Regions from separate parts of the Pseudomonas sp. A014 genome, predicted to be linked through region 1. Evidence: riboswitches for the same ligand, from Rfam matches in the RefSeq annotation. Region 1 holds a riboswitch; each other region holds the start of a gene.

The links. Region 1 has a riboswitch for cobalamin ahead of ACTYOL_RS14760 (TonB-dependent receptor). Riboswitches for the same ligand answer to the same signal wherever they lie in the genome.
Region 2: linked by a shared signal. The riboswitch ahead of ACTYOL_RS13965 (CbtB domain-containing protein) and the one ahead of ACTYOL_RS14760 (TonB-dependent receptor) in region 1 are both predicted to bind cobalamin.
Region 3: linked by a shared signal. The riboswitch ahead of cobW (cobalamin biosynthesis protein CobW) and the one ahead of ACTYOL_RS14760 (TonB-dependent receptor) in region 1 are both predicted to bind cobalamin.

Annotation. Positions count from the first base shown of each region.
Region 1 is NZ_CP199001.1:3,251,169-3,260,681, reverse strand. Features, by position in the region: gene ACTYOL_RS14780 (hypothetical protein) at 1-241, shown strand, start outside; gene ACTYOL_RS14775 (hypothetical protein) at 260-415, opposite strand; gene ACTYOL_RS14770 (DUF1624 domain-containing protein) at 470-1,621, opposite strand; gene ACTYOL_RS14765 (REP-associated tyrosine transposase) at 1,774-2,229, opposite strand; gene ACTYOL_RS14760 (TonB-dependent receptor) at 2,405-4,531, opposite strand; cobalamin riboswitch at 4,645-4,847, opposite strand; gene ACTYOL_RS14755 (outer membrane beta-barrel protein) at 5,009-5,755, shown strand; gene ACTYOL_RS14750 (GNAT family N-acetyltransferase) at 5,841-6,410, opposite strand; gene ACTYOL_RS14745 (carboxymuconolactone decarboxylase family protein) at 6,489-6,833, opposite strand; gene lpxO (lipid A hydroxylase LpxO) at 6,936-7,835, opposite strand; gene thpR (RNA 2',3'-cyclic phosphodiesterase) at 8,032-8,580, shown strand; gene ACTYOL_RS14730 (NAD(P)H-dependent oxidoreductase) at 8,541-9,158, opposite strand; gene ACTYOL_RS14725 (TetR/AcrR family transcriptional regulator) at 9,250-9,513, shown strand, end outside.
Region 2 is NZ_CP199001.1:3,076,802-3,086,314, forward strand. Features, by position in the region: gene ACTYOL_RS13930 (efflux transporter outer membrane subunit) at 1-550, shown strand, start outside; gene ACTYOL_RS13935 (LLM class flavin-dependent oxidoreductase) at 602-1,582, opposite strand; gene ACTYOL_RS13940 (LysR family transcriptional regulator) at 1,687-2,598, opposite strand; gene ACTYOL_RS13945 (TraX family protein) at 2,627-3,394, opposite strand; gene ACTYOL_RS13950 (metal-dependent hydrolase) at 3,343-4,428, opposite strand; gene ACTYOL_RS13955 (alpha/beta hydrolase) at 4,620-5,504, shown strand; gene ACTYOL_RS13960 (hypothetical protein) at 5,520-6,251, opposite strand; cobalamin riboswitch at 6,421-6,643, shown strand; gene ACTYOL_RS13965 (CbtB domain-containing protein) at 6,743-6,928, shown strand; gene ACTYOL_RS13970 (CbtA family protein) at 6,939-7,628, shown strand; gene ACTYOL_RS13975 (cobalamin biosynthesis protein) at 7,628-8,023, shown strand; gene cobM (precorrin-4 C(11)-methyltransferase) at 8,055-8,807, shown strand; gene ACTYOL_RS13985 (DUF1272 domain-containing protein) at 8,871-9,122, shown strand; gene ACTYOL_RS13990 (response regulator transcription factor) at 9,344-9,513, shown strand, end outside.
Region 3 is NZ_CP199001.1:2,354,702-2,364,214, forward strand. Features, by position in the region: gene ACTYOL_RS10715 (hydroxymethylglutaryl-CoA lyase) at 1-693, opposite strand, end outside; gene ACTYOL_RS10720 (MerR family transcriptional regulator) at 714-1,106, opposite strand; gene ACTYOL_RS10725 (helix-turn-helix domain-containing protein) at 1,160-2,044, opposite strand; gene pobA (4-hydroxybenzoate 3-monooxygenase) at 2,210-3,397, shown strand; gene ACTYOL_RS10735 (ankyrin repeat domain-containing protein) at 3,512-4,159, opposite strand; gene ACTYOL_RS10740 (LysR substrate-binding domain-containing protein) at 4,323-5,204, shown strand; cobalamin riboswitch at 5,250-5,447, shown strand; gene cobW (cobalamin biosynthesis protein CobW) at 5,547-6,614, shown strand; gene cobN (cobaltochelatase subunit CobN) at 6,618-9,513, shown strand, end outside.

The sequences.
Region 1 (9,513 bases):
TCAGATTGCCCTGATCTCGGCGCTGTACTTCGGCCGCTCGCATCTTCACAGCGATACCGTCAACGAAGACTACCTGCCCTACCTGCTTTCCGGTGACATGAACCGGTTCTGGGAACAGGGCAATGTTGCACCGAGCGACTTTGCCACCGTCCTTTATGAAAAGGGCAGCAACCTGGTCAGTTACTACGACGCGTTCATCCGCGCAACCGACGGATCGGGCTACGACCGTTCGAACTACTGAACCCTGGGTCGCCCGGGATCAGTCCTTCATCGGATTACGCAAGCGCACCCAGACGATCGCGGGCAAGGCCATCAGCAGCCATTTGAGGTACTGGTTCACGCCAAAGTGTTCGCAGAGCGTGCCGATGGCCGTGCAGAGCACGACCACCACCACGAACTGAATCATCCTGTTCATCTCGGGGTTTCCGTCGTTGGGAGCGGCGATGGTAAACGATTCGGGCGCTTTCGCTCACAGATACTTGAGCCAGCGAATGTCTCGGCGGCGGGCCTTGAATCCGGCGAACTGCCGCACTGGCCAGTACAGGGCGGCGGCCAGCAACGCTGCAACCAGCCACAGTGCGCCCACGCTATCGAAACCGAAGTACTCGCCCTGGTTGTGCCCGAACAGGCCGACGCTTGCCAGGTAGAGGGCTTTCAGCGCGTAAAGGTGCAGCAGGTAGAAGAACATCGGTGCACTGCCGAACACGGTCAGCACGCCGATCCAGCGTGCCTGGCCGGCGCGCTCGAAGGCACGCAGCAGCAACAGGCCGACACCCAGGGTCAGCAGCAGGAACAGCAGCGACGGCGGGTACTTGGTGATGTTGAACAGGCTCATCAGGGTCTGCGTCAGATCGGGGTAGAGCTGCCACTGGGCCTCGCCATAGCCGTTGAGCAGACGCAGCGCGACGAAACCCACCAGCGCAGCGCTACCGGCGAACAACAACTGACGCTGGCGCTTGGCGGTATCGCTGCCACGCGCGAACCATGGCCCCAATGCATAGCCCACTGCGATCACGCCGATCCAGGGCAGCAGTGGATAGGAGGTCCGCAGGCGCAGGTTCTGCGATACCTCGAGCCAGCCGCGATCATGCAGGATCGCCCAGGGTGCGTGCAGCAGCGTACCGGGAGCAAAGTGCAGGCCGTCGAGCAGGTTGTGGCCGGCGATGATGATTACACCCAGGGCCAACAGCAACGGCCGCGGCAGCCACACCAGCAGCGACAGGACGATCATGCTCAGGCCGATCGCCCAGATCACTTGCAGGTAGATCACGCTGGGCGGCAGCTGGAAGGTCCAGGCGAAGTTGACCAGGGTGAACTCCAGCACCACCAGGAACAGCCCGCGCTTGAACAGGAACGCCGAGACATCGCCCAGGCCCTGGTGCTTTTCGCCGTAGAGCCAGGCGCTCAAGCCGGTCAGCATGACGAACACCGGGGCACACAGATGAGCGAGGGTGCGGCTGGCGAACAGTGCGGGCTCGGTGGCGTCGATGGTCATCGGGTCGCTGACCTGGCGATGCAGGAAGAAGGTTTCGCGCACGTGGTCCAACAGCATGATCAGGATGACCAGGCCGCGCAGGGCGTCGATGCTGTGCAGGCGGGAGGAGGGTGGGGTGGATGGCATGGGTCTGGGGCGGCGTTGAGTAAGATTTGGAATGTTATCTTATATCTTTGCTGTTGTGGTGATGTTGAGGGCCCTATCGCGGGACGAGCCCGCTCCCACAGGTTCTTTACTGATCCTGTGGGAGCGGGCTGGTCCCGCGATAGGGCCGGCACTTACAACCAAACAGCATCCCAGTGCGAATACTCCCGCACACTCCCAACCAGCCCCGCACGCAGCGGGTTGGAAACGATGTACCGCGCCACGGCTTGAACATCCTCCTCCCTGCGGATAGCTCTGTCCTGGTACCCAGGCTGCCAGATCCGCCCTGTACCCCCACCTGTCTGGTAAAGCGCATGACTGGTCCTGGACTTGAACCTGCGCATCAACGCTCCTAGCGTCCCAGTGCGCAACTCGATCAGCCAGTGGAGATGATCCGGCATCACAACCCAGGCCAGGGAGCGACATGACTGTTCCTCTTCGGCGTGACGCAGTTGCTGGACGACTGCACGTGCCGGACGCAGAAACTGGAAAAAAGGCTGGCGGGAGCGCGTGACGGTGGTGAGCAGATAGATTCTGCCGGGCTCGGAAAAGCGGCCACGGCGCAACAGGCTGGAATGAGGGCGATCCATGCTTTCTCCTTGAACATTCTTCCTTTGATCAAGGTAGCGATACTGTGGCTGGTTGCTCGGGAGATTTTTTGCTGAATGTGCCGGCCCTATCGCGGGACCAGCCCGCTCCTACAGGATCAGTGAAGAACCTGTGGGAGCGGGCTTGTCCCGCGATAGGCCGGCAAGGCCTACATCATCAGAAGCTGTAGTCCACCGTTGCGAAGTACGAGCGTGGCGCGCCCAACAGCCATTGTTCGCCACTGTGCGCGGCAACCACGTAGTCGCGGTTGAACAGGTTGTTCAACTGCAGGCCCAGGCGTACGTCGGGCAGTACCTGCCAGCCGAGATTGGCATCGACTACGGTGTAGCCGGGGACGCTGTAAGCGTTGGCGGTGTCGGCATAGCGCTGGTCGACGTAGCGCAGGCCGATGCCGGCGTCGACGGTCTCGCCGAAGCCCTTGTTGAGCCAGAGGTTGGCGGTGCGGCGCGGAACGTTGGCGGGGCGGTTGCCGGCGCGGTCCTGGGCGATGCCGCCGACGATCTCGTCGAAGTCGTCGTACTTGGCGCGGACCACCGAGGCGTTGGCCGATACCTGCCATTGGTGGCCCAGATCCAGCTCAAGCGCGGCTTCCAGGCCGTCGGAGGTCTGCTGGCCAGCCTGCTGTTTCTCATGGCTGATCGGGTCGTCGACCAACAGCTTCTTCTTGACGATGTGATACGCCGCCAGGGTCCATTCACCACGCCCATCCCAGAAGCGCTGCTTGAGCCCCAGCTCGGTCTGCTTCGATTCGGTCAGGTCGTAGTTGATCTGGCTCGGGCTGAGGCTGATCAGGTTGCTCACCCCGTCTTCGCTGGTGGAGTACTGGCCGTACAGCGACAGGTTGTCTGTTACCGCGAATACCAGGCCGGCGCGCCAGTTGCCGCCTTGCAGGCTGCGGTCGACTCGCGTGTCGTTGGTCAGGTTGTCACGGTCTATGTGGTTCTGGTCGCGGCGGATACCGGTCACCAGCGACAGGCGATCGGTCAGTTGGGTACGGTTCTCGGCGAACAGGGCGAAGGTGTGGGTGGTCGAGAGGGTCTGTGGACGTGTGACGTTCTGGCTCTGGAACCCGCCCGGTGCCGGACTCCAAGGATCGTCGTAATCGCCGCCGACATCGTTGTACGGCGAGTTGCTGTCGACATTGAAACGGATCTTGTTGTACTCGGCACCGACCACGGTCTTGCTGTTCAGCCCGAACAGCGAATGATCGGAGGTGAAGCTCTGGCGGTCGCCGATCTGCTCCTGGTTGTGCTTGATCTCCAGGTAGCTTGCCCGCTCCAGCTGCTCGCGGGTCGGATCCCAGGTGTAGTCCTCGGCATTGCGCCAGTGCCGACGGCTCTTGATGTAGTACAGCTGGTTGCTGGCCGTGACGCTGTCGCTGAGGGTCCAGTCGGTGTTGAAGCGGGTCCATTCGTCGTGGTAGCGCTGCACGTCGTTCTGAATGTTGTAGTTCTTCTTGCGCAGGCTGTCGCGCAGGTGGCCGTCGATCAGCGGCGTGCCAAAGTAGTTCGAGGGCTGTGCGTCGCCACGCTCATGGGCGAGGGTGAAGCTCAGGTCGTCGGTGGCATCGAAGCGCAAGGCTGCACTCAAGGCCAGGCTGCGCGAATCGGTGCGGTCGACCCAGCCATTGCCTTCCTGCTTGTTCACGGTAACGCGGTAGCTGAGGCGCTCGCTCAGGCTGCCGCCGCTGTCCAGCCCCAGTTGCTGGCGATCCCATGAGCCATAGCCCAGGCGCAGGTGGTTGCGGATCTCACCGGCGAAGGGTTTTTTCGGGATCACGTTGATCACAGCGCCCGTGGCGCCTTCGCCATAAAGCACCGAGGCGGGGCCGCGGATCACATCGATGCGCTCGACCATCCACGGGTCGACCGGAAAGGTCTGGGTGCCGGCGCCGGTGTACAGGCGCGAGCCGTCGAACAGGGTCATCACCGAGGCGTGTCCGGTGAAACCACGCGCGGAGAGGGCGGTGTTGCCGTTGCCCGGGGTGCCGACGGAGGTAATGCCGGGCGATCGGGTCACTGCATCCTGCACCGTGAGGTTGGCGCGCTGCTGGATCTGCTCGGCGGTGATGCTGGTGGTGCTGGCTGGGGTCTCCAGGGCGCTGAGGTTCAGGCGCGAACCGGCTTGGGTAGGGGTTGCCAGATCGACGATCTGTTCGTCGCGGGTCTCGGTGATCGCCGTCGAGGGCAGGTCGAGGACCTTGCCTTGCGGCTGCTCGGCCAGCGCCGGCAGGGACACGGCCATGCAGGCGGCCAGAGTTTGAAGCTTGAAGTGTCGGGACATGTCGTTCCACGGGTTCAGGAATGAATGGATCCCGGTGGAAACAACGCAAAGACGAGCAGACACGCACGCAGGCGCGCACGCGAACACCGGCCTGCGCCCGCCCACCGCGGGTTTGCCAACAGAAGCGTCAGGCCGGTCTCCGGGCTTGCGAGGGTCGTGAAGCCTTCACCTTCCCATGCCTGAGCACAGTGGTGTGTCGAAGGATTCGCTCGCTTACCGTTGCGGGGGCAGCGCCGGACTTGTCTGCAAAGACGCACCGGCTTCCCGTTTCACCCTGCGCACGGCGGCGCAGGACACCTGAAACTGGCGGCATCTGACCATCGAACGCAGGGGGAGTCAATCGTTTGGATAGGCGAAAAAACGTGATGGGCTACAGGGTTGCGCGTTTTTATTAGATTTTTTTCGAACTTTTCCGACTGACGTTGTCTCGAACCGCTCGTTCGCCCTTTTTATTCAACGTCATGGAGACTTTTGCGAATGTTTACTGGAAAACTGCTGCGTCACACTTGCGCCCTGGCCCTCCTCGGCGCGCCGCTGGCAGCGATGGCAGCCCCCAGCACCGAGCCCCTGTTCACCTTCGGCCTGCTCGGTTCCTACGACAAGTTCAAGTTCGAAGGCGGCAGCGACTCCGACAAGGAGCACCTGGGCCAAGGCGGTGTGTTCGCCAACTTCGGCAACAAGATGACGGCCGAGTCCGGCTTCATCTACCAGATCGGTGCCGAAGCCAAGTACGGCAAGAAGAACGACAACAAGCTCAAGGAGGCACAGGCCGACCTCGACCTTGGCTGGCGTGCCGCGCTGGATGCGCGCAACTTCGTCGACGTGATCGTCGGTGGCGGTTACAGCTGGACCCGTTTCGAGCCCGAGATCAACGACCTGGACACCAAGTTGACCTACAAGTCGCCGTTCGCCAAGGCCGCGCTGGGTTACAACCACCAGTTCGATGCCTCGACCCTGCGTGTCGAAGTCGGTGCTCGTCACACCATCGATGGCCGTGCGCGCTTGAAGGTCGACGACTTCGGCAGCGACAGTGTCGACATGAAGGACCGTACCAACCCGTATGCCGAAGTCACTCTGCTGATGAACCAGCAGGGCGGCATGCCGATCCAGGCGGGCGTGTACTACACCCGTACCGAGTACAAGATCGACGAGGACTCGCCGGTTGCCGACAACAACAAGCTCAAGCGTGACGAGTTTGGCGTGAAGGTCGGCCTGGCGTTCTGATGCCTTCGATGGTTGTACGCCGTATGTAAGGGCAGCCTCGTGCCGCAATCTCGGCACGAGGATTCCCCAGCAGGCTCAAGGGTGCCTAGCGGCCCCGGCGCCGAGACACCCGTGCCTCGATATTCTTGCGTCCGATCAGCAGTGCCGGTTTCTCGGTTACCGGCTCATCGGCCAGCCACTTGTACATCACCAGGCAATCCACCAGCCCCAGTGCTGCATGACGAAATGCCTTGGGCAGGCGCCCGACGGTCTCGAAACCGAGCTTGTGCCACAGCCCCACGGCCACCTCGTTGCTCGCCACTACCGAATTGAACTGCAAGGCCAGAAAACCCTCCTGGCGCGCCAGCTTCTGCGAGTGCTCGCACATCAGCCGTGCCACGCCACGTCCGCGTGAACGGGGTGTGACCATGTATCCGCAATTGCCCACGTGCGCACCCGGGCCTGCGGCATTGGCCTTGAGGTAGTAGGAACCAAGCAGCTCGCCATCCTCTTCGGCCACCAGGGTGTGCAACGGAAACTCCAGCCACAGCGTGCGCGCCTGCTCCTGCGACATCTGCGGGTCGTATGCGTAGGTTTCGCGCGCCTGGACGATGGCCTGGAAGGTCGGCCAGAAACGCTCGAAGTCTTCCGCGGTCATGGGGCGAATGTGGATCATGTCGGTTCCTGCTCGGGCTGGGCCGGCAAGTCTGGGTGGATGGGCGCCGTCATGCAAGGGCTGTGGCGCCCGAGAGCGTCAACTGCCGGCCTTGCCGACCGCATCCAGCGCCCGTGCCGAATACACCAGGGCAGCGCCCGCGTTCATGGCCACGGCCACGCCGAGGGCTTCGGCGATTTCCTCGCGGGTCGCACCGTGCTTGACCGCCTGCTGCGAATGCACGGCGATGCAGCCGTCGCAGCGAGTGGTCACCGCCACGGCCAGGGAAATCAGCTCGCGGGTCTTGGCGTCGAGGTGGTTGGTCTTGGCGCCGGCAGCGCTGGCGGTGGCGTAGCCGGCCACGGTGTCGGGAGAAAGCTGCTTGAGATCGCCGATGCCGGCCATCAACTGCTTACGGTAGGCGTCCCAGTCCATCATGCTCATCGTCTTCACCTTGTCAGGTTGGCAACAGGAGCTTTCAGGCTAGTCGAAGATGGGGGGAAGGGCAGGCCTCGTCACCGAGGGGCAAGGAGGCCGCAGGACGTGTCAGATGTAGATGAACAGCAGCACCAGTGCCGCCACCACGGCCCACTTCTCGAGGTAGTAGCGGGTGCGGTTGCGCTTCTTCATGGCCTTACCACGTTCGCGGATCTTGTAGATGCGCGTGAACAGGCGATTGATGCCGCCGGTCTTGTCGTTGGCATCGTTGGGCGCGGCTGCGGCGGCCATGACGTTGCGGCTGAACCAACGATTGAAGGCGCTTGCCCAGCGGTACTTCAATGGGCGCTCGACGTCGCAGAACAGGATGATACGGTTGTGCTCGGTGGTATTGGCCGCGTAGTGGATGTACGTCTCGTCGAAGATCACCGCCTCGCCGTCGCGCCAGGAATACTTCTCGCCGTCCACATCGATGTAGCAACCATCGTCGTTCGGTGTGTCCAGGCCCAGGTGGTAACGGTAGGAGCCGGCATAGGGGTCACGGTGACGAACCAGCTTGGCTCCCGGCGGCAGGGTGGCGAACATCGCCGCCTTGACCGTGCCGATGCCTTGCAGCAGTTCGGTCGTGCGTGGGCACAGGGTCATCGCCGAAGGGTGGCTCTCGCCGTACCACTTCAGATAGAAGCGCTTCCAGCCGGTCTTGAAGAACGAGTTGAAGCCAACGTCATCGTAGTTGTCGGATTTCTTGATCTCGCCGGCGTGCAGCAATTGCTGGGCTTCTTCGCGAATTTCCTGCCAGTGGTCCTTGAGCGGCTGCAGCTCAGGGAACGACTCGACGGGCAAATAGGGCTTGGCCGGGTGCTTGGAGAACAGGTACAGGAAACTGTTGACCGGGGCGAGGAAGCTCGAGTGGTCGCCCAGCTGGCGAGTCAGCTTGTGGCGAACGCGACCGCGCAGGTGAACATAGGCGATCGAGAGGACGAAGATCAGTACGAGTGCAATTTTCATGGACGGTTACTTGTCGAATAAAAATGGCCATGCGCCATGGCTGTAGCCCGCCAGCATAAACAATCGTGTCGCCAGTTTGTACTTATTGTTAAGTCATCGCTGATGGACGAAGGTGGAATACCCTGGAAGCTGCGCAAACGATTCAACCCTGGCAGCGTTTGAACCTGCATGCCCTTCAGCCCTCGAGGAGTTTCCGATGGTTCAGGATGTACGCCCAAGCGGCGCGCCCTTCAAGCGCCTGTTTTTCGCCCTGGCTTTGCCCGAAACCCAGCGCCGGGCCGTTGCCCAGTGGCGTCGTGAATTGGGGTTGCGGGCCGGCAAGCCGGTACCGGCCGAGAATTTTCATGTGACGTTGCTGTTTCTGGGCGATGTGGATGCCGCCCAGGTACCGGCACTGTGCGCGGCGGTAGACGGCATGACGCGCCCAGGGGCGCCGATACGCCTGTTGCTCGACCGTCTGCAGGTGTGGCGACGTGCCGGCGCGCTGGTGCTCGAACCTGGCGATACCCCTGCCAGCCTGCGCCAACTGGTCTACGGCCTGGAGCAGCGCCTACTGCCACTGGGCATCGCCGAGCAGGCCCGTGAATACCGTCCGCACCTGACGCTGTCACGGGATTTCCAGGGGCAGCCACCAGAGGCGGCGCAGGCTCCGGAGTTCTTCCTCAATGCCCGCCGGTTCGGTCTCTATGAATCGCGCAAGGGCCGTTACTGTCCGCTGGCCGAGTGGCCGCTGGACGAAGCCTGAGGGGCGAACAGACGTTGTCCGAGGGTGTAGGCGGTGGGTAAGTGCCTGGCGGTATCCGGGCCTTCGCTCTCGTCCAGAAGGATCGAGCTCGATACCTGGGCGCCGCACCAGTCGAAGATGCCGTGCTCGATCTGTACGCGCATTGCAGCGCCGTAGCCATGGCGGTCGAACAGGGCAGCGTCGGTGCCGCCGACCGCCACCAGGTGGACTTTCAGGTGGTTGAGCAGCTTGGTGGTCTTGCCGCCTTCGTAGCCGAAGGCCCAGCCATTGCTGAACACACGGTCGATCCAGCCCTTGAGCAGTGCGGGGAACGACCACCAGTACACCGGGTAGACCAGCACCAGGGTATCGGCGCGTTCGATGCGTACCTGCTCGGCAAGTACGTCCGCCGGCGGCTTGGCCAGGTGACGATGGACATTGAGGTCGGGCAATTCGAAGCGCGGGTCGAAGCCCTCTGCGGCCAGGTCGGCGATTTCGCTGGTATGGCCTGCCTGGGCCAGGCCGTCGGCGATCTGCCTGGACAATGCGTGGGTGAGTGATTGGGCGTCGGGGTGGGCGAGGACGATCAGGGCGTGCATGGATGCGTTTCTTTATGGGATGCGGGAAGAGGCCGGGCGCTATATACTCGGCGTAAGTTACGGTTGGTAAGTTACTTTTGGTAGGTAAGCTATGTCAAGCGATGAGACGCGCCCTGTACGTAAACGCCTGTCCCGTGAGCATCGTCGGCGGCAATTGATAGCGGTGGCCTGGCAGATGGTTCGCGAGGAGGGCACCGATGCGCTGAGCCTGGGGCGCCTGAGCGAGCTGGCAGGGGTGACCAAGCCGGTGGTGTACGACCACTTCGAAACCCGTAACGGCTTGCTGGTGGCGCTTTACGAGGAATACGACGCGCGCCAGACCGCCATGCTCGAGGTCGTGCTGGCGGACTGTCCT
Region 2 (9,513 bases), 170 kb from region 1:
CCCGGACATCCTGGAAGCCGAATACCAGCTGCGTGCAGCCAATGCCGACATCGGTGCCGCACGGGCAGCGTTCTTTCCCAGCATCAGCCTGACCGCCAACGCAGGCTCCAGCAGTCGCGAATTGTCCGGGCTGTTCGACGGCGGCAGCGGTACCTGGTTGTTCCAGCCGCAGATCAACCTGCCGCTGTTCACCGCCGGCAGCCTGAGGGCCAGCCTGGACTATGCGCGCCTGCAAAAGGAAATCGAGGTGGCTCGCTACGAGAAATCGATTCAGGGGGCGTTCCAGGAGGTGTCTGACGGCCTGGCGGCGCGCGCCACTTATCAGCGGCAACTGGTGGCCCAGCGCGACCTGGTGGCCTCCACCCAGCGCTACTACGACCTGGCACGCAATCGCTACCGCATTGGCGTGGACAGCAGCCTGACCTTTCTCGACGCCCAGCGCTCACTGTTCAGTGCCCAGCAGGGCTTGATCAACGACCGGCTGGCGCAATTGCTGGCAGAGGTGAACCTCTATGCCGCGTTAGGGGGAGGCTGGACAGACGCGCACTGAAGCCAGGCCGTGGCCCGCGGCCGCGCCTTGGCGCCTGCCGCTCAGGTCGAGTCAGGCCAGATCGGCAAGGGCCTGGGCCGCATATGCGTGGGAGCGCAAGCGCGCCAAGGGGTCATGGATCCGGCAATCGATCATCAACTCATCGGCGCCAGTCTGTTCGATCAGTGTGCGCAACCCATCCCTCACCCGCTGCGGCCCACCGGCCACGGTACAGGCCATCACCTGTTCCAGCACCGCCCGTTCATGGCCCGGCAAGCCCTCGACATAACCTTCCTGCGGCAGGGGCAGCAGGCCGTGACGTCCGACATGCAGATCGAGCATCCATTTGCGGTGCGAGCTGGCCAGATAATCGGCTTCGGCATCGCTGGCTGCTGCGAACAGATTCATGCCCACCATGACGTAGGGCTTGGCCAGTTGCGCCGAGGGTTGGAAGTTCGCGCGGTAATGGGCGATGGCCTGCAGCAGGTAGCGCGGGGCGAAATGGGAGGCAAAGGCGTAAGGCAAGCCGAGCCGTGCCGCAAGGTCGGCGCCGAACAGGCTGGAACCCAATATCCACACCGGCACCTCGTGCTTGCCCGGCACCCCGCGCACCGATCGCTGGCCGTTGTCGGCCAGGTAGTCGCGCAACTCGGCGATGTCCTGGGCAAAGTCACGCTCGGGCGCGACGCCGCGCAAAGCACGGACGGTCGGGCCGGAGCTGCCGGGGGCACGCCCCAACCCCAGGTCGATGCGCCCCGGGTGCAGGGCATCGAGCGTGCCAAACTGCTCGGCGACCACCAGCGGAGCATGATTGGGCAGCATGATGCCACCGGCACCCACGCGAATAAGCCGCGTGGCATTGGCGATCTCGTTGATTACCAGCGCTGTGGCGGCAGAGCCGATGCCGGGCATGTCATGGTGTTCGGCGATCCAGTATCGAGCGTAGCCGTGCTGCTCGACGTGGCGTGCCAGTTGACGGGATTCCTCGATCGCATCGGCCAGGGTCTTGCCCTCGCCAATCATGACCAGGTCCAGGACAGACAACGCAGTCATGGCGTCTCCATAAGTCGTGACGGATATGACTGCACAGTGTCCAGGGCCACGCCTGGGCGATAAACCGCAAAACGGGCCCTACACACGGTCCCTGCATTCCCCAATCAGCGTTCCCAGGGCACTCCATGCTCCCAGCGGGCGACCAGCAGGTCGATGAAACCTCGCACCCGTGGCGACAAATGGCGCTTGCTGGGGTAGACGATACGAATCGGGTCCGCTGGCGGCCGGTAATCCGCAAGTACCTCGACCAGCGTTCCAGCGCGCAAGTCGTCGCCGGTGATGTAGGTGGGCAGGTGAATCAGCCCGAACCCGGCGCGGGCGCCATCGAGCATGGCCTCGGAGCTGTCGATGTTCAAGCGCCCGGGCTCTTCGCACAGGTGCAGCCCTTCATTGGTGTGGAAGCGCCAGGGGCTGGCCTTCTCGCCCGCCAGAAAAGCGATCTTGTCGTGCCCATACAGGTCTGCCGGTACCTGGGGCACCCCATGACGCTGCAAGTACTCGGGTGCAGCGCAGGTGACGAACTGCTGCCACGCCACGGTGCGTGTCAGCAGTTGCGAGTCCTCCTTGGGCGCACCGATGCGCACGGCAACGTCCACCCCCTCCTCCACCAAATCGACGAAACGGTCGGTGAAGCGGATATCGGCGCGCAGTTCCGGCCATTGCTTGAGGTAGACATCCAGGATCGGCAGCACATGACGCTGGCCGAACGACAGCGGCGCAGTCAGGCGCAGGGTGCCGGTCGGTCGTCCACGGCGCTGGGCCATCGTGGTCTCGACTTCGTCCAGGTCTTCGAGGATCTGCCGCCAACGCTCGAACGCGACCTGGCCTTCATCGGTCAGGCTCAGTTTGCGCGTGGTACGGTTGAGCAGGCGCACGGCCATGCGCGATTCGAGGCGCGCGATGCTCTTGCCCACCGCCGAGCGGGTCAGGCCCAGGCTCGCGGCGGCTGCGGTGAAGCTGCCGACCTTCACGGCACTGACGAAGGCGGCGATGTCGCCGAAGCGGTTGGGTTCCATGAAGCTGTTCCTGGATATCCGAGGCTGCCTAGGATGGGGGCAGATCGAGGTATTGCAAGGCCTTGATCGCCATCAGGTGCAAAGGATAGAACCCGTAGGCCCAGCGTCCCACAGGCACGATTGAGGCGCCCTGGTACGCCAGCATGCGCAAACCCAATGGCAGCGCCATTGCCGCGGTGGCCAGCACCAGCAGGGAAAAGGGCTGCCAGGGATGCGCCCATAACCAACTGTTGGTCAGGTTTGCGCCCATTGCCAGCAGACAGGGCACCAGCCAGCCGGGCCGACCTCGCGACCACAGCATCAGGCAGGCCGCCGGCAGCAATACCCCCGGCAAGCCATACATCAGTCGATCACTGAAAACCAGCGCCAGCCCGGCACTACCGAGGCCGACAATGCGCGCAGCAGGCTGTGGATGCTTCACCCCCCAGGCGACCAGCAGGCCAAGGGTCAGGGTGGGCATGACATTGAGCGTGTGCGAGCCATTGTCCAACCAACGGTACGGGCCCTCGGCAAGTACCGAGAAGGCCAACATCCAGCTCAGGTAGCGCGCGTTGGCTGCCGTGTACAGCGCGCCTGGCTGGGCGCGTGAGACATGACAGGCGATCACCAGGCAGAACAGTGGAAACGCCAGGCGCCCGACCACGAACAACCCGTCGGCACTGGGCCACAGGTAGCGCAAATGATCGGCGACCATGCTCAGGATCGCCGTCCACTTGACCAGGTCGAGCCCGGCCGAGCGGCCGTTCAGGGCGCCACCCCGGATTGCGGCGAGGGATTCAGGTAGCGTGTGGTCCAAGCCGCCAGGGGCAGCGGAGGTTGCTGTTGGAGGATGCGACGCCAGATCAGCCCCAGGTCATGGCCGTTGAACATCGCGGCACCGTCACTCCAGTTGGCTGGGGTATCGACCACCCACTGACCCTGGCTGTCGCGATGAGCCATGCGGAAACGGAAGGTGTAGTTACCGGGAATGCCCATGCGCAGGTCGGTCACCACCAGCACATCGCCGACCACGTCATAACGCAGCCAATCATCGGTGAACCAGCGCAGCCGCTCGTGCAGCGCGACGCCCTCGAGCACCTTGGCGGCGTCCAGGTTCAGCGACAGGCGCTGCATCTCGGGTGGTTCGCGGTCGAAAACGCTGCTCACGCCCTCGTAGTAATGACCATCCGCCGTCTTGGCCAGCACCCGCCAGACCAGGCTGTTGAAGGCCATGGGCACTGCCCGCACATGATCGACAACAACGCCCTGGCGGCCCAGGGCCTCATGGAAACGCTGCTCGACCGCCATGCGCCCGGCCAGCCCGAACCCCAGATACGCCGTACTGAACAGCAGAGCCGCTGCCATCAGGGGTATCGCCCGACCACTCAGCCCCCGCCACGCGGCGTAGATCACAGCGACCAGCAGCGGCACGGTGTAGATCGGGTCGATGATGAACACTGCCGCCCAGCTTTCGGGAGTGAACGGCAGCGGCCAGAACAATTGCGTGCCATAGACCGTGAAGGCGTCCAACAGGGGATGGGTGACCAGCACCAGCCAGAACGCCACGAACAGTCGGGGCCAACGGTAGCCTCTGTCGGGCCGGCGCCTCTGCCCTACCCAGGCCACCAGCCACGCCAGCAGCAGCGCCAGGCCGGTAAGGACGAAGATCGAATGGGAAAAACCGCGGTGATAGGTCATCTGCGAAACAGGGTCCGCATACCGGATCACCACATCGAGATCGGGCAAGGTGGCCAGCGCGGCACCGTACAACAGCGAACGGCGGCCCTGGATGCGGCCGAGCACGGTACCTTGCAGGGCGGCGCCAAGTACGGCTTGGGTAATCGAGTCCAAGGTAAGTCTTCCATCGACAGGGTCAGGGAAACCTACCCCTCGGCGCCCGCTGCGGCAAGCGTGCAGATCCCCTCGAGGGCGCTGGGGAAACAGCTTGCAAACATGTGTCAGCACCGCTCGGGAAAAATTGCCTGCAGCGAGGCCATGGCTTCTGTTAAAAACGACGATTTCCAGCACGCCTGATGACACCCATGACCGACACCCTGCTCACTCACTTCAAACGCCGCTGGCTCACCTGGCTGGCCATGGCCTTGCTGGTGGTGGGCCTGCCCGCGGGTTGCGCGGTCTTGCAGCACAAGGAGCGCGAACTGGTGTTTCGTATCGAGCCGGGCCAGGCCAGTTGGTTCAGGGGCCTGCCGGCCGGCGTACAGGAGCTGGACCTGCGCCCGCGCAGCTTCACCGACGGCCAGAGCCTGCACGCCTGGTGGTGGCCGGCCAAACGCGCCGATGCGCCAGCGATACTCTACCTGCACGGCGTACGCTGGAACCTCACCGGTCAGTTGTTCCGCATCGAGCAGCTGCACGCCATGGGCTATTCGGTGCTGGCCGTGGACTACCGCGGGTTTGGCCAGAGCCAAGGCGACCTGCCGTCCGAGGCCACGGTATACGAGGACGCCCGAATTGCCTGGGAGCGCTTCGCCCAGTTGCAGCCGGTGCCAAGCAAGCGCCTGATCTTCGGCCATTCGCTGGGCGGTGCGGTCGCTGTCGAGCTTGCGTCGGAGCTCGCACGCCAGGCACGCCAGCAAGGCCAGCCCGTACCTGCGCGCGGCCTGATTCTCGAATCCACCTTCACCTCCCTTGGCGACGTGGCAGCATCGGTGGCCGATACCGCACTGCCGGTACGCTGGCTGCTGTCGCAGAAGTTCGACTCGCTGGGCAAGATCGCCGATATCGATTTACCTCTGCTGCTGGTGCACGGCCTGGACGACCGCTATGTGCCGCCACGCTTCAGCCAGGCGCTGTTCGAGGCCGCGCAGCAGCCCAAGACCTTGCTGCTGGTGCCGGGGGCAAGCCACAACAACAGCATGAGCCTGGCAGGCCAGCGCTATCGCCGCGCCATCGAAGCCTTGCTCTGAGGCCCGGGGCGATGATCACTGTACGGGCAGGAAATTCATCAGCAGCAGGCTCTGCGCATAGTTGAGGCCGATCCGTCGGTAGCGCTCATCGAGCATCTGCGCCAGCAGGTCGAGGCGTGCGACGATCTTGCCGAACTCGACGGCAAAACTCAGGTTGCTGCCCTCTTCCGAGATCTCGTTGGAAAACAGCAGCAACACACCATTGGCGTCCTGGCGCTGACCGAGCATCCAGGTGGCCTTTTCGATGTTGCGCGCGGCGTTATTGACGAACAGTGGGTCAATGGCGTCGGTCATGTAGAACTCGGTGCGCCCACCGTGGGCGGTAATCAACATGCTGCCGATCGCATAGATGAACGCACCGACCCGATCACCGCGAAACTCCGGGCTCAAGGCATAGCTCAGCGCCGCCAGGTCACGGCGCTCGCCCAGTTGCGGCAACGACTGGCGCTGCTCGATGGCCTGGCGGATCTGGCGCTCGGCAGTGGCGGCATCCAGGTATCCGGACTGCTTCCACTGACTGGGGTTGCGCAGGTAGAGCTTGTTCATCAGCAGATACAGGCTCTGCAGGTTGTCGCGCATGGACAAGGTGGCCATGCGGTCGACACTGGTCTGGAACAGCTCGCCAGGATGCCCGTTACCCAACTGGGTGAATACGTCACGCCCCTGCTGCCCGGTGCACCCGCACAGGGCGATCAAGACACCCACCAATGACAGGCGGGCACGGCGGCGAAAGGCGGGAACAGGCATTTGCACCGGGGTCCAGGGTCAGCGGCCGGGCCGGGAATCGGCGCAGCCTGGCCATGCATAGAGCCCCTGAATGTAAAAAAGTGCGACGTTCAAGGCTGACTGAGGATTTTCAGCCCGCCCATTTGCTCAATTCGTAACAAGAATTGACGACCAAAGCATGGCCGTGATCTCCTAATACATTACGTAGGGTGCCCCTTTGCAGGGGTGAAACGGGAAACCGGTGCGTCACAGGCTCTTCATGGGTCTGGCAAGTCCGGTGCTGCCCCCGCAACGGTAAGCGAGCGAGCGTCTGATCCACTGTGCCTGCAGTGCGGCATGGGAAGGTGACGCTCTCCCCAGGAGCCAGGCTCCTGCTCGTCAGCCCGGAGACCGGCCCGACGTCTTGTGATCACACCCCGCGGTGGGCGGGCGCTGTTGCATGTCCCTGGGCGGTTCTCGCCTGGGGTTGCCGCGCTTCCTGTCGCCCATGAAAAAAAGCAGAGGAATGCGTCATGTCCGTCACCAGCGCCAAACACAGCATCGCCACCCCCGTCAGCCTCAGCCAGCGTCTCGTCGTTGCGGTCGGCGCCAGCCTGCTGGGCTTGTGCCTGGTGTACTTCGCCGGGTTCTCGCACCTGGAGGCTGTGCACAACGCTGCCCACGATACCCGTCACAGCGCCGCCTTCCCTTGCCACTGAGTGTCCGATGATGATCAAGCGTATCGCTCGCACTGCAGGCTTCAGTGGCCTGCTCGCCGCACTTTTGCTGACGCTATTGCAGAGTTTCTGGGTCGCTCCGTTGATCCTTCAAGCCGAAACCTATGAAAACTCGGCCCCCACCGAGCAGCACGAGCACGCCGGTGAAAGTGCCGCTGGCCATGAGCACGGTGCAGAAGCCTGGTCACCGGAAGACGGCTGGCAGCGCGTGCTGTCGACCACCGGCGGTAACCTGGTGGTGGCAGTCGGTTTCGCGCTGATCCTCGCCGCACTCTACAGCCTGCGCGAACCCGGTCGAGTCAGTACTGGCGCCTTGTGGGGGCTGGGCGGCTTCGCCGTGTTCTGCCTGGCACCGACCCTGGGCCTGCCACCCGAACTGCCTGGCACCGCCGCAGCCGATCTGGGTCAACGCCAGACCTGGTGGATCGGCACCGCCGCCGCCACTGCTGTGGGCCTGGCGTTGCTGGTCTTCGCGCGGCACTGGCTGCTCAAAGTGCTTGGCGCAGCGCTGCTGGTGGTACCGCACCTGATCGGCGCCCCTCAGCCACTGGTGCATGAAAGCCTGGCGCCTGAAGCGCTGGAAGCACAGTTCAAGGTTGCCTCCTGGCTGACCAACGCAGCCTTCTGGGTGGCACTGGGTCTGCTGAGCGCCTGGCTGTACCGCCGCTCCGCGCAGGCCTGATGGCCGCGCTCTATGTCGGTTTCGGCTGCCGCCGGGGTTGCCCCGCGGCGGTTCTGGAAACCCTGCTGCACCTTGCACTGGCCAACAACGGCCTGACGCTGGCCGCGTTGCGAGGTATCGCCAGCATCGATCTCAAGGCTCAGGAGCCCGGCCTGCGGCAACTGGCCGAGCAGCTCGGCCTGCCCCTGACGCTGTACAGCGCCCAGCAACTGCAGCCCTTCCTGCCGTTGCTCAGCCACCGCTCCGAAATGGCCTTCAACACCACCGGCTGCTGGGGAGTGGCAGAAAGCGCGGCGCTGGCACTGGCGGCGAGCGAGGGTCAGCGCTCGCCGATCCTGACAATCACCAGGCAGGTGCTCGGTGACGCTACCCTGGCGCTGGCCAGCAACGGATAATCGCACTTCATTTCACCTTCAAGGACTTGCCATGACGGTCTATTTCATCGGTGCCGGCCCCGGCGATCCGGAGCTGATCACGGTCAAGGGCCAACGCCTGATCCGTCAATGCCCGGTGATCATCTACGCCGGCTCACTGGTACCGGCCGCGGTACTCGAAGGCCACACCGCCAGTACCCTGATCAACAGCGCCGAACTGCACCTGGAGCAGATCATCGGCGCAATCCGCGACGCCCATGACCAGGGCCTGGATGTGGCCCGTGTACACAGCGGGGACCCGAGCCTGTATGGCGCCATCGGCGAACAGATCCGCCACCTGCGCGAACTGGGCATCGACTACCAGATCATTCCTGGCGTTACCGCCACAGCCGCCAGCGCCGCCCTGCTCGGCTGCGAACTGACGCTGCCGGACATCTCGCAGACCGTCATCCTGACCCGCTACGGCGATCGCTCGCCGATGCCGGCAGGCGAGCAACTGGCGGACCTGGCGCGCCACCGCAGTACCTTGGCCATTCACTTGGGGGTACGCCATCTGCCGCGCATCGTCGAGGAGCTGCTGCCGCACTATGGGGCGGATTGCCCGGTGGCAGTGATCCACCGCGCCACTTGGCCGGACCAGGACTGGGTCAGGGGCCGTCTCGCCGATATCGTCGAGGGTGTTGCCAACAAAGGCTTCCGGCGCACGGCACTGATTCTCGTCGGCCATGTTCTAGGCGACGCACCGTTTGCCGACTCGGCCTTGTACCGCGCCGGCCACGCCCATCTGTATCGCCCCGGCGACTGAGGATTGCCAGCCAGCGTCCAGCGACCGACACTGGCGCATCTCTGTCCGCACCGGAGTTGCGCCATGCTCGAGCTACGCCCCAATTGCGAATGTTGCGATACCGATTTGCCCCCCGACACCCTGGACGCGCTGATCTGCTCGTTCGAGTGCACCTTCTGCCGCCGCTGCGCTGAACAGCATCTACAGGGACAATGTCCGAATTGCGCGGGGCAATTGCAGCAACGCCCGACACGGGTCGGTGCTGCGCTGCTCAAAAATCCCGCGTCGACGCATCGCGTGAATAAACCGCATCCCGCCTGTGCGCGCCCGACCTGAGCGCCCTTACCCCACACCCGCCCGCGAGGGTCTCATCGCCCCTCGCCCCTAGTTTCTTTTGTAAGACTTTTCACCAGCAAATGGCGGCTTTTTCCACACGCCTATACTCGCCATTATCAAAGCGTTCTGATGGACGTATCGTGCCCGCAGCCAGATTGGCCCTACAGACGTATTCCTGGATAACGTCAGGAACGAACATTATTTCGTACAGGAGTTTTCCAATGACCACCGTACTGATGGTCGATGATCACCCTACCGTCCGCCTCGCCGTGCGTATCCTGCTCGAGCGGGAACGCTTTGAGGTTGTCGGTGAATCGGGCAATGGCATCGAGGCCGTGCAGATGGCACGCCAGCTTGCACCGAAGGTGGTGATTCTCGATATTGGGTTACC
Region 3 (9,513 bases), 900 kb from region 1:
GTCGAACACGCTGATCCCTTCGAGCAGGCTGGCATAGACATTGGCCAGGGCCTGGCCGTAGGTGTCGTGGAAGTGGCCGGCAAGCTGCTCGCGCGGCACCTGCGCCGAGACCACCTCGAACAGGCGCCGGGTATCGCCGGCGGTGCCGGTGCCGATGGTGTCGCCCAGCGACACTTCGTAGCAGCCCATGTCGTGCAGGGCCCGGGCGACCGGGGCGACCTGCTCGGCGCTGACCTTGCCTTCATAAGGGCAGCCGAGCACGCAGGATACATAGCCGCGGACCCGGATACCGTGCTCGCGCGCGGCGCCCATGATCGGTTCGAAGCGCTGCAGGCTCTCGCTGATCGAGCAGTTGATGTTGCGCTGGGAGAACGCCTCGGACGCCGCGGCGAACACCGCCACCTCCTTGACCCCGGCTGCCAGTGCATCCTCGAAACCGCGCAAGTTCGGCGCCAGGGCCGCGTAGGTCACCCCGGCACGCTGGCGGATACCGGCAAACACCTCGGCCGATCCAGCCATTTGCGGCACCCACTTGGGCGAGACGAAACTGCCCACCTCGATGTAGGAGAGCCCGGCGTCGGTGAGGTCGTCCACCAGCCGCACCTTGTCGGCGACGCTGATGGGTTGGGCTTCGTTCTGCAAGCCGTCGCGCGGGCCGACTTCGACCAGGCGCACGTGTGCGGGCAATGACATGGCGGGGTTCCTGTGGCGAATCAACGGTTATTGTTCAGGGTGGCGGCCAGGGCCTGCTCGCAGCGCTCCTGGGCAGTGTCCAGCTCCAGGTGCATCTGCTGGATATCGAGCATCTGCTGCTCCAGTTGCGCGCGGCGCTCGGCGATCTTGGCCAGCATGCTGGTGAGCTGCTTGAGGTTGCCGCCGCTGGGGTCGTACAGCTCGATCAGCTCGCGGCACTCGGCCAGCGAGAAGCCGATGCGCTTGCCGCGCAGGATCAGCTTGAGGGTCACCTTGTCACGTGCCGAATAGATGCGCTCCAGGCCGCGACGCTCGGGGCTCAGCAGACCCTGCTCCTCGTAGAAGCGGATGGCGCGGGTGGTGATGTCCAGCTCGCGGGACAGGTCGGAAATGCTGTAGGTCTGGCTGCTCATGCTCGGGCTCGGGGGTGGAATGTGAGTAAGCTAAAGGCAGGTTGACGTATACGTCAAGGTGATTGCGCAGTGCCGCTGCGTCGGTAGGCATTGGGGGTTTGGCCGCTGAGACGTTTGAAGAAGCGTGCGAAGTAGGTGGGATCGCTGAAACCCAGGCTGTCGGACAACTGGCCGATGCTCATGCGTGTGTAGGTCAGGTTGCGCCGCGCTTCGAGCAGCAGGCGCTGGTGGATCACCTGCAGCGCGGTCTGCCCGCTCAGCGCGCGGCACAGCTGGTTGAGCTGCAGGCTGGTGATGCCCAGCCGTGCAGCGAACTCATCGACCGACAGGTGCTGGCGGTAATGCGCTTCGACCAGGCGCAGGTAGTGCCCGAGCAGGTGGCGGTCGCGCTCGTCGCGGTTGCGCGGTGCCTGGCCCAGTTGCTGGCGGCGGCTGATCCACACCATCAGGGCGGTCACCAGCGCCTGCAGCATGGCGGCGCGAGCGGGTGCGCTGCCCTGGTACTCCTGCTGCAAGGTGTCGATCAGCCCGCGCAGGCGCGTGCGGTCGCGGCCCAGCGGGTAGCAGGCCGCCGATGCCAGCACCGCCAGTGGCGCACCCAGGCGCTGCTCGAGGTCGGCCACCAGCGCCGTACCGAAGGTCAGTACATGGCCCTGGATGTCGGCGCTGAAGCGAAAGCCATGCACCGTCAGCGGTGGTACCACCTGGATCGCCGCCTCGTGGATCTCGCTGCGTCGACCTTCGATTTCCACCAGCGCGTGCCCGCGCTGCACGTAGAGCAACTGGAACAGTTCGGCATGCTGGTGCGGCTTGATTTCCCAGTGGTGCAGGCGGCTGCGTGCGGGGATCGATTCGCAGTGCAGCAGATCGGTGCCGGGCCAGGCGTGGTTCTCGCCATAGAGCTGAAACAGCGGTACGCCGGGAAGGGAGAATTTCATGGTCGGGACACCTGTGCGCTGATCGCACGGAATTTTGAAAAGTGCAGATTTTCCATCGGATATGACACCTTTTCAGCTTTTTGCGCCAGTAAAAATGCAGGGGCTAACCCGAATAACGTATGCCGGCTGCCGCCAGTACGGCATCGACAAGGCGAGACAACAACAATGAAAACCCAGGTTGCAATCATTGGCGCCGGCCCTTCTGGCCTGCTGCTTGGTCAACTGCTGCACAAGGCGGGCATCGACACGCTCATTCTCGAACGCCAGACCCCTGAGTACGTGCTTGGCCGTATCCGCGCCGGTGTGCTGGAGCAGGGCACCGTTGACCTGCTGCGCGAGGCCGGGGTATCGGCGCGCATGGACCGTGAGGGGCTGGTGCACGAGGGTGTCGAACTGTTGGTGGCAGGGCGCCGCCAGCGCCTGGACCTCAAGGCCCTGACCGGCGGCAAGACGGTGATGGTGTACGGCCAGACCGAAGTCACCCGCGACCTCATGCAGGCCCGCGAGCAGAGCGGGGCGCCGATCGTGTATGGCGCGAGCAACGTGCAGCCGCACGGGCTCAAGGACGAGCGGCCCTACGTGACCTACGAGAAGGACGGCCAGTTGCACCGCGTCGAGTGCGATTACATCGCGGGTTGCGACGGTTTTCATGGCGTTTCGCGCCAGAGCATTCCACAGGGCGTGCTCAAGCAGTACGAGCGGGTCTATCCGTTTGGTTGGCTGGGGTTGCTGGCCGATACCCCGCCGGTCAACCACGAGCTGATCTATGCGTATCATGATCGTGGTTTCGTGTTGTGCAGCCAGCGCTCCACCACCCGCAGCCGATACTACCTGCAGGTGCCGCTGGACGAGCGGGTGGAGAACTGGCCCGATGCACGTTTCTGGGACGAACTCAGGGCGCGTCTGCCCGAGGACGTCGCCGCGCGCCTGGTCACCGGCCCCGCGCTGGAAAAGAGCATCGCGCCGCTGCGCAGCCTGGTGGTCGAGCCGATGCAGTACGGGCACCTGTTCCTGGTGGGGGATGCGGCGCATATCGTGCCACCGACCGGGGCCAAGGGCCTGAACTTGGCAGCCTCGGATGTCAACTACCTGTATCGCATCCTGGTCAAGGTCTACCGCGAAGGCCGCACCGACCTGCTGGAGCGCTACTCACCGCTGGCGCTGCGGCGGGTCTGGAAGGGCGAGCGTTTCAGTTGGTTCATGACCCAGCTGCTGCATGATTTTGGCGAGCACAAGGATGCCTGGGACCAGAAGATGCAGGAGGCCGACCGGGAGTACTTCCTGTCGTCCGAGGCCGGCCTGGTGAACATTGCCGAGAATTATGTGGGCTTGCCGTACGAGGCGGTGGAGTAGCGGGCTTGCGAACACCTTATTCAGCCCAATCCCTGTGGGAGCGGGCTTGTCCCGCGAACACGGGCGTAGCCCGTGCCAGGCAGCGCGGTGCACTTGGCACGGGCCAGCGCTTCATCAACGCTCCAGCATCGCCACCATCTCTGTATACCCGCGTGCGCGCGCATGCTCCAGCGCCGTCACGCCATCCTTGTCGGCAATCGCAGGGTCCGCGCCTGCCGCCAGCAGCCGACGCACGATGTCCACATGGCGCGGGCCGCCGTCGCCAAGGATCACTGCCTCCAGCAAGGCGGTCCAGTGCAACCGGTTGAGGTGGTTCACGTCCACGCCCGCGTCGATCAATATCTGCACCGTTTCCACATGACCACGCTCGGCCGCCGGGATCAGCGCGGTGCCGCCGTAGCGGTTGGTGCTGGCGAGGTCGGCGCCGTGGGCCAGGGTCAGGCGCAGGATCTCGTTCAGGCCGCGGGCACCGGCATACAGGTAGGGGCTGTCGTGGATGTTGTCCTTGGCGTTGACATCGGCGCCGGCTTCGATCAGCACTTTGGCCGCGTCGATATGGTTGCCTTGGGTCGCCGCCAGCAGGGGCGTGCGCCCTTGGCCATCGCGGCTGTCGAGCGCCAGTGGTTCCTTGAGCAAGCGACGGATGGCAGGTGCATCGTTGCGCTGGGCGGCATAAAGCAGGCGGGTATCCATGGAGGTGGTCTCGGCGTGGGCGGCAAGGCAGGTGAAGGCCAGCAGGCAGGCGGCGAGGGTGTGGCGCATGCGTGGGGCTCCTGAGGCAAAACCTCATCCTAGGGAAAAAGTTGCCGGCGACTGAAACGAATTATCTGGATGACCGGTAGTGGATTTCCGAATGCATCAACGTTGCCCGGCGTGAAGGGCCATGCTAGAAGTCAGGCTCGTCATTTGAAAACCGAATACCCTCATGTCCATCAGCGTAAAACCGAATAGGGCTCTGTTCGACCTCGACCTGTTGCGCGCCATCGTCGTGGTCGCCGATTGCGGCAGCTTCACCACGGCTGCAGCGCGCCTGCATTCGACCCAGTCGACCATCAGCCAGAAGGTGCGACGCCTCGAGGAGATGGTCGGCCATCGCCTGCTGGTGCGTGGCAATCGCGACGTGCTGCCCACCGACGCCGGGCAGACGCTGCTTGGCTATGCCAGGCACATGCTGGCGCTGAACGACCAGATGCTCGAGGCCCTGGCCGGGGCCATGGTTGGCGTCACCGTGCGCCTTGGCGTGCCCGAAGACTTCGTCGGCGGGCGAACCACCAATGCGCTGTCGGCGTTCAGCCGCCTGCACCCGCAGGTCAAGCTGGAAGTCACCAGCGGTCTGTGCCGCGACCTGAGCCAGGCCTACGACAATGGCGAACTCGACCTGGTGCTGCTCAAGCAGCGACGCAACAGCCGCGAGGGCGTGTCCTGCTGGCCCGAGCGTCTGCAATGGATCGACAGCGTACGCATGCCGGCCTTCGAGCTTGACCCGGTACCCTTGGTCACCTTTCCGCCGCGCGGGCTGTACCGCGAAGACATGATCCATGCCATCGAAGGCATGGGCCGCCGTTGGCGAATCAGCTTCACCAGCTCCAGCCTGTCCGGGATCCAGGCCGCGGTGGCCGACGGCATGGGCGTGAGCCTGCTGCCGCCGCGCGCGGCCACCGCCGAGCACCGGGTGCTGGGGGCGGCGCAAGGTTTGCCGGAGGTGGACAGCTACGAGATCGTCATCGTCCACCGGCCAACGGCCGACGTGATGGTCAAGGCCCTGGCGCAGGTGCTGACCGAGCTGCTGGCCGGGGATGGCATCTGAAGGCTCCGATCAGCGTCAGACGGTTGACCACCTGCGCACCACTGCGTAGCCTTGCCGCTTCGAGGTTCTCCGGCGCTGCCGGAGCTAAGACGGGAACGCGGTACAAGCCGCGGCTGCCCCCGCAACTGTAAGCACTGAACAGGTTCGACACAGCCACTGCGCCCACGCGCGGGAAGGCGTCGCCCTGACGGCTGGACGTCGTGCAGTGCAAGCCAGGAGACCTGCCTCGCAACGTTTTCGACTTTCAACCGGGCGGGGTGATCCGGTGGCGAGCGAGTCCGGCCGGTCGGCCGCGGCTTTCGTCCCGCATGCCCGCACCATTGCTGCCAAGGGCATCGCCACATGAAAACACTGGCCAAACTTCCCGTCACCATCGTCACCGGCTTCCTCGGCTCGGGCAAGACCACCTTGCTTCGCCACATGCTCGACAACGCCCAGGGGCGACGCATCGCGGTCATCGTCAACGAGTTTGGCGAGTTGGGTATCGACGGCGAAATCCTCAAGCAGTGCAGCATCGGCTGCACCGAGGAAGAGGCCAACGGCCGCGTCTATGAGCTGGCCAACGGCTGCCTGTGCTGCACCGTGCAGGAAGAGTTCTTCCCGGTGATGCGTGAGCTGGTCGCCCGTCGCGGTGACCTGGACCACATTCTCATCGAGACCAGTGGCCTGGCCTTGCCCAAACCGCTGGTGCAAGCCTTCCAGTGGCCGGAAATCCGCAATGCCTGCACCGTCGATGCGGTGATCACCGTGGTCGACAGCCCGGCCGTGGCCGCCGGCACCTTCGCCGCCTACCCGGACCAGGTCGACGCCCAGCGCAAGCTGGACCCCAACCTGGACCACGAATCCCCGCTGCACGAGCTGTTCGCCGACCAGCTGGCCAGTGCCGATCTGGTGGTGCTGAACAAGGCTGACCTGATCGACGCCGAGGGCCTGGCCAAGGTCCGCGCCGAAGTCGCCGAAGAACTGCCGCCGGCCGTCAAGGTGATCGAGGCCAGCAGCGGTCGCCTGCCGCTGGATGTGTTGCTGGGCGTAGGGGCCGAGTCCGAAGTGCATATCGATGGCCGTCGCACCCACCACGATTCGCACCACGACGGCGACGATCATGACGATCATGATCATGACGCCTTCGACTCCATCTCCATCGACCTGCCTGAAGCGGACGAAAGCCTGCTGCTCGATGCCCTGACGCAACTGGTCACCGAGTTCGGCATCCTGCGTGCCAAAGGTTTTGCCGCGATCCCCGGCAAGCCGATGCGCCTGTTGATCCAAGGTGTGGGCACGCGCTTCGACAAGCACTTCGACCGCGCCTGGCGCAGCGACGAGCCGCGCATCACCCGTCTGGTGCTGATCGGTCAGGACCTCGACGCGGCACAGTTGGAAGCGCGCCTGCGCCAGGCCCTGGGCGCCTGATCCATGCACCTGCTGCGGACCCAGCCCGGCGGCTTCGTGCCGGACGACAGCATTGCCGACCTTGGCCAGACGCCCGCCGAGCTGGTGATTCTCTGCAGCGGCGACTCTCACCTGGCACTGCTCGCCGAAACCGCCGAGCAGTTGCCGGACGATTTCCCCAGCCTGCGCCTGGCCAACCCCATGCAGGTGCAGAACCACGCCTCCGTCGACTTGTACATCGACGAGGTGTTGCGTCACGCCAAGGTGATCCTGGTGTCGCTGCACGGCGGTGTCGGCTACTGGCGCTATGGCGTAGAACAGTTGGTCGAACTCGCGGCGCGTGGCGTGCAGTTGATCCTGGTGCCCGGCGATGACCGCCCCGACCCTGAGCTGACGCAGTTGGGCACGGTGCCGACCGAGCAGGCCGAGCGGCTCTGGCACTACCTGCGCCAGGGCGGCAAGGCCAATGCGGTCAACCTGTTCAATTGCCTGGCCAGCCAGTGGCTGGGGCGCGACTATGCCTGGGACGAACCCCAGCCGCTGCCGCGCACCACGGTCTACCACCCCGGCAAGCCCAGTGCGGGGCTTGAAGACTGGTTCCCCGAGTGGCACCCGGAGCATCCGGTGGCGCCGATCCTGTTCTACCGGTCGCACCTGCAGGCCGCCAACACCGCGTTCATCGATGTGTTCTGCCAGCGCTTGCAGGCGGCAGGGCTGAACCCATTGCCGATCGCAGTCGCCAGCCTCAAGGAGTCGGCCTGTCTGGAACAGGTCGAGGCGTGGCTCGACGAGGTCGACGCCGAGGTGGTGATCAACACCACAGGCTTTGCCTTGTCCAGCCCGGAGCGGCCCAACCTGCGCCCGCTGCGCCGCGACGTGCCGGTGTTGCAGGCGATCTGCGCCCAGGACAACCAGCCCGGCTGGGAAGCCAGCGAGCAGGGCTTGGGCGCGCGCGACCTGGCGATGCACATCGCCTTGCCGGAGCTGGACGGGCGCATCATCACCCGGCCGGTCAGCTTCAAGGACCTGGCCTGGCGCAGCGAGCGCAGCCAGTCCGATGTGGTCTGCTACAAGGCCCATCCCGAACGCATGGATTTCGTCGCCGAACTGGCGCGGCGCTGGGTCGAGCTGGCGCGACTGCCCAATGCCCAGAAGCGTGTGGCGCTGGTGCTGGCCAACTATCCGACCCGCGACGGGCGTATCGGCAATGGCGTAGGGCTCGACACGCCGGGCGCCGCGCTCAACATCCTGCATGCCCTGCAGGCCGAGGGCTACCCGGTTGCGGGCCTGCCGCAGACGGGCACGGCGCTGATCCACGAACTGCTCGGCGGCGTGACCAACGACCTGGACCACCTCGACCAGCGTCCCTGTGCCCAGAGCCTGTCCCTGGACGACTACCTCGCGGCCTTCGCCTGCCTGCCCGAGGCCAACCAGCAGGCAGTGCGCCAACGCTGGGGCTCGCCCGAGCAAGACCCGATGTTCCGCAACGGCCGGATGATGATCGCCGGTCTGCGCTACGGCCTGACCTTCGTCGGCATCCAGCCGGCCCGGGGCTACCAGGTAGACCCGAGCGCGGTGTATCACGACCCGGACCTGGTGCCGCCGCACGGCTACCTGGCGTTCCATTTCTGGTTGCGCAACGGCTTTGCCGCCGATGCGCTGATCCATGTCGGCAAGCACGGCAACCTGGAGTGGCTGCCCGGCAAGGGCGTCGGACTGTCCGCCGAGTGCTGGCCGGATGCGCTGCTCGGCCCACTGCCGAACATCTACCCGTTCATCGTCAACGATCCCGGTGAAGGTGCCCAGGCCAAGCGCCGCACCCAGGCGGTGATCATCGATCACCTGATGCCGCCGCTGACCCGCGCCGAAACCTACGGGCCGCTGCGGCATCTGGAGCAGCTGGCCGACGAATACTACGAGGCGCAACTGCTCGACCCGCGCCGCGCCCGCGAGCTGCAGCGCGACATTCTCGAGCTGGTCAAGGCCAACCATATCGACCGTGACCTGCAGCTCGAAGGGCAACTGGACGATGCGGCTGTCTGGCTGCCGCGCCTGGACACTTATTTATGCGACTTGAAAGAGTCGCAGATTCGCGATGGCTTGCATGTCTTCGGCCAGTCGCCGCAAGGGCGCCTGCGCAGCGATACGCTGCTGGCGCTGCTGCGGGTCGATCGTGGTGACGGCCGCGGCGGCAATGCCAGCCTGCTGCGCGCGCTGGCACGTGCTCTGGAACTGGCCTTCGACCCGCTGGACTGCGATCTTGGCCAGGCTTGGCAAGGGCCGCGTCCCGAGCTGCTGCAGGCGCTGGATGCTGCGTTGTGGCGCACCCAGGGCGATACCCGTGAACGTCTGGAGATACTCGCCCTGGCCCTGATCGAAGGGCGCCTGGCAGTACCCGATACTGCGCAATGGCAGGCGGTGCATACCGTGCTGCAGGCGCTCGCCGACGAAGTCGCGCCGAACCTGGATGCCTGTGGCGCCGCCGAGATCGACGGCCTGCTCGCGGCCCTGGCCGGGCGTTTTGTGCCGGCAGGCCCCAGCGGCGCACCGAGTCGCGGGCGTCTGGACGTGCTGCCCACCGGACGCAACTTCTACACCGTGGATGTGCGCAACCTGCCCACCACCACGGCCTGGCGCCTGGGCTTTGCCTCCGCCAGCCTGATCCTCGAGCGCCACCTGCAGGAACATGGTGATCACTTGCGCCAGCTCGGGCTGTCGGTCTGGGGCACGGCGACCATGCGCACCGGCGGTGACGACATCGCCCAGGCCATGGCACTGATGGGGGTGAGGCCGGTATGGGCCACCGGCAGCCAGCGGGTCGATGACTTCGAAATCCTGCCCCTGAGCCTGCTCGATCGTCCGCGGGTCGATGTAACCTTGCGCGTGTCGGGGTTCTTCCGCGACGCCTTCGGCAACCTGA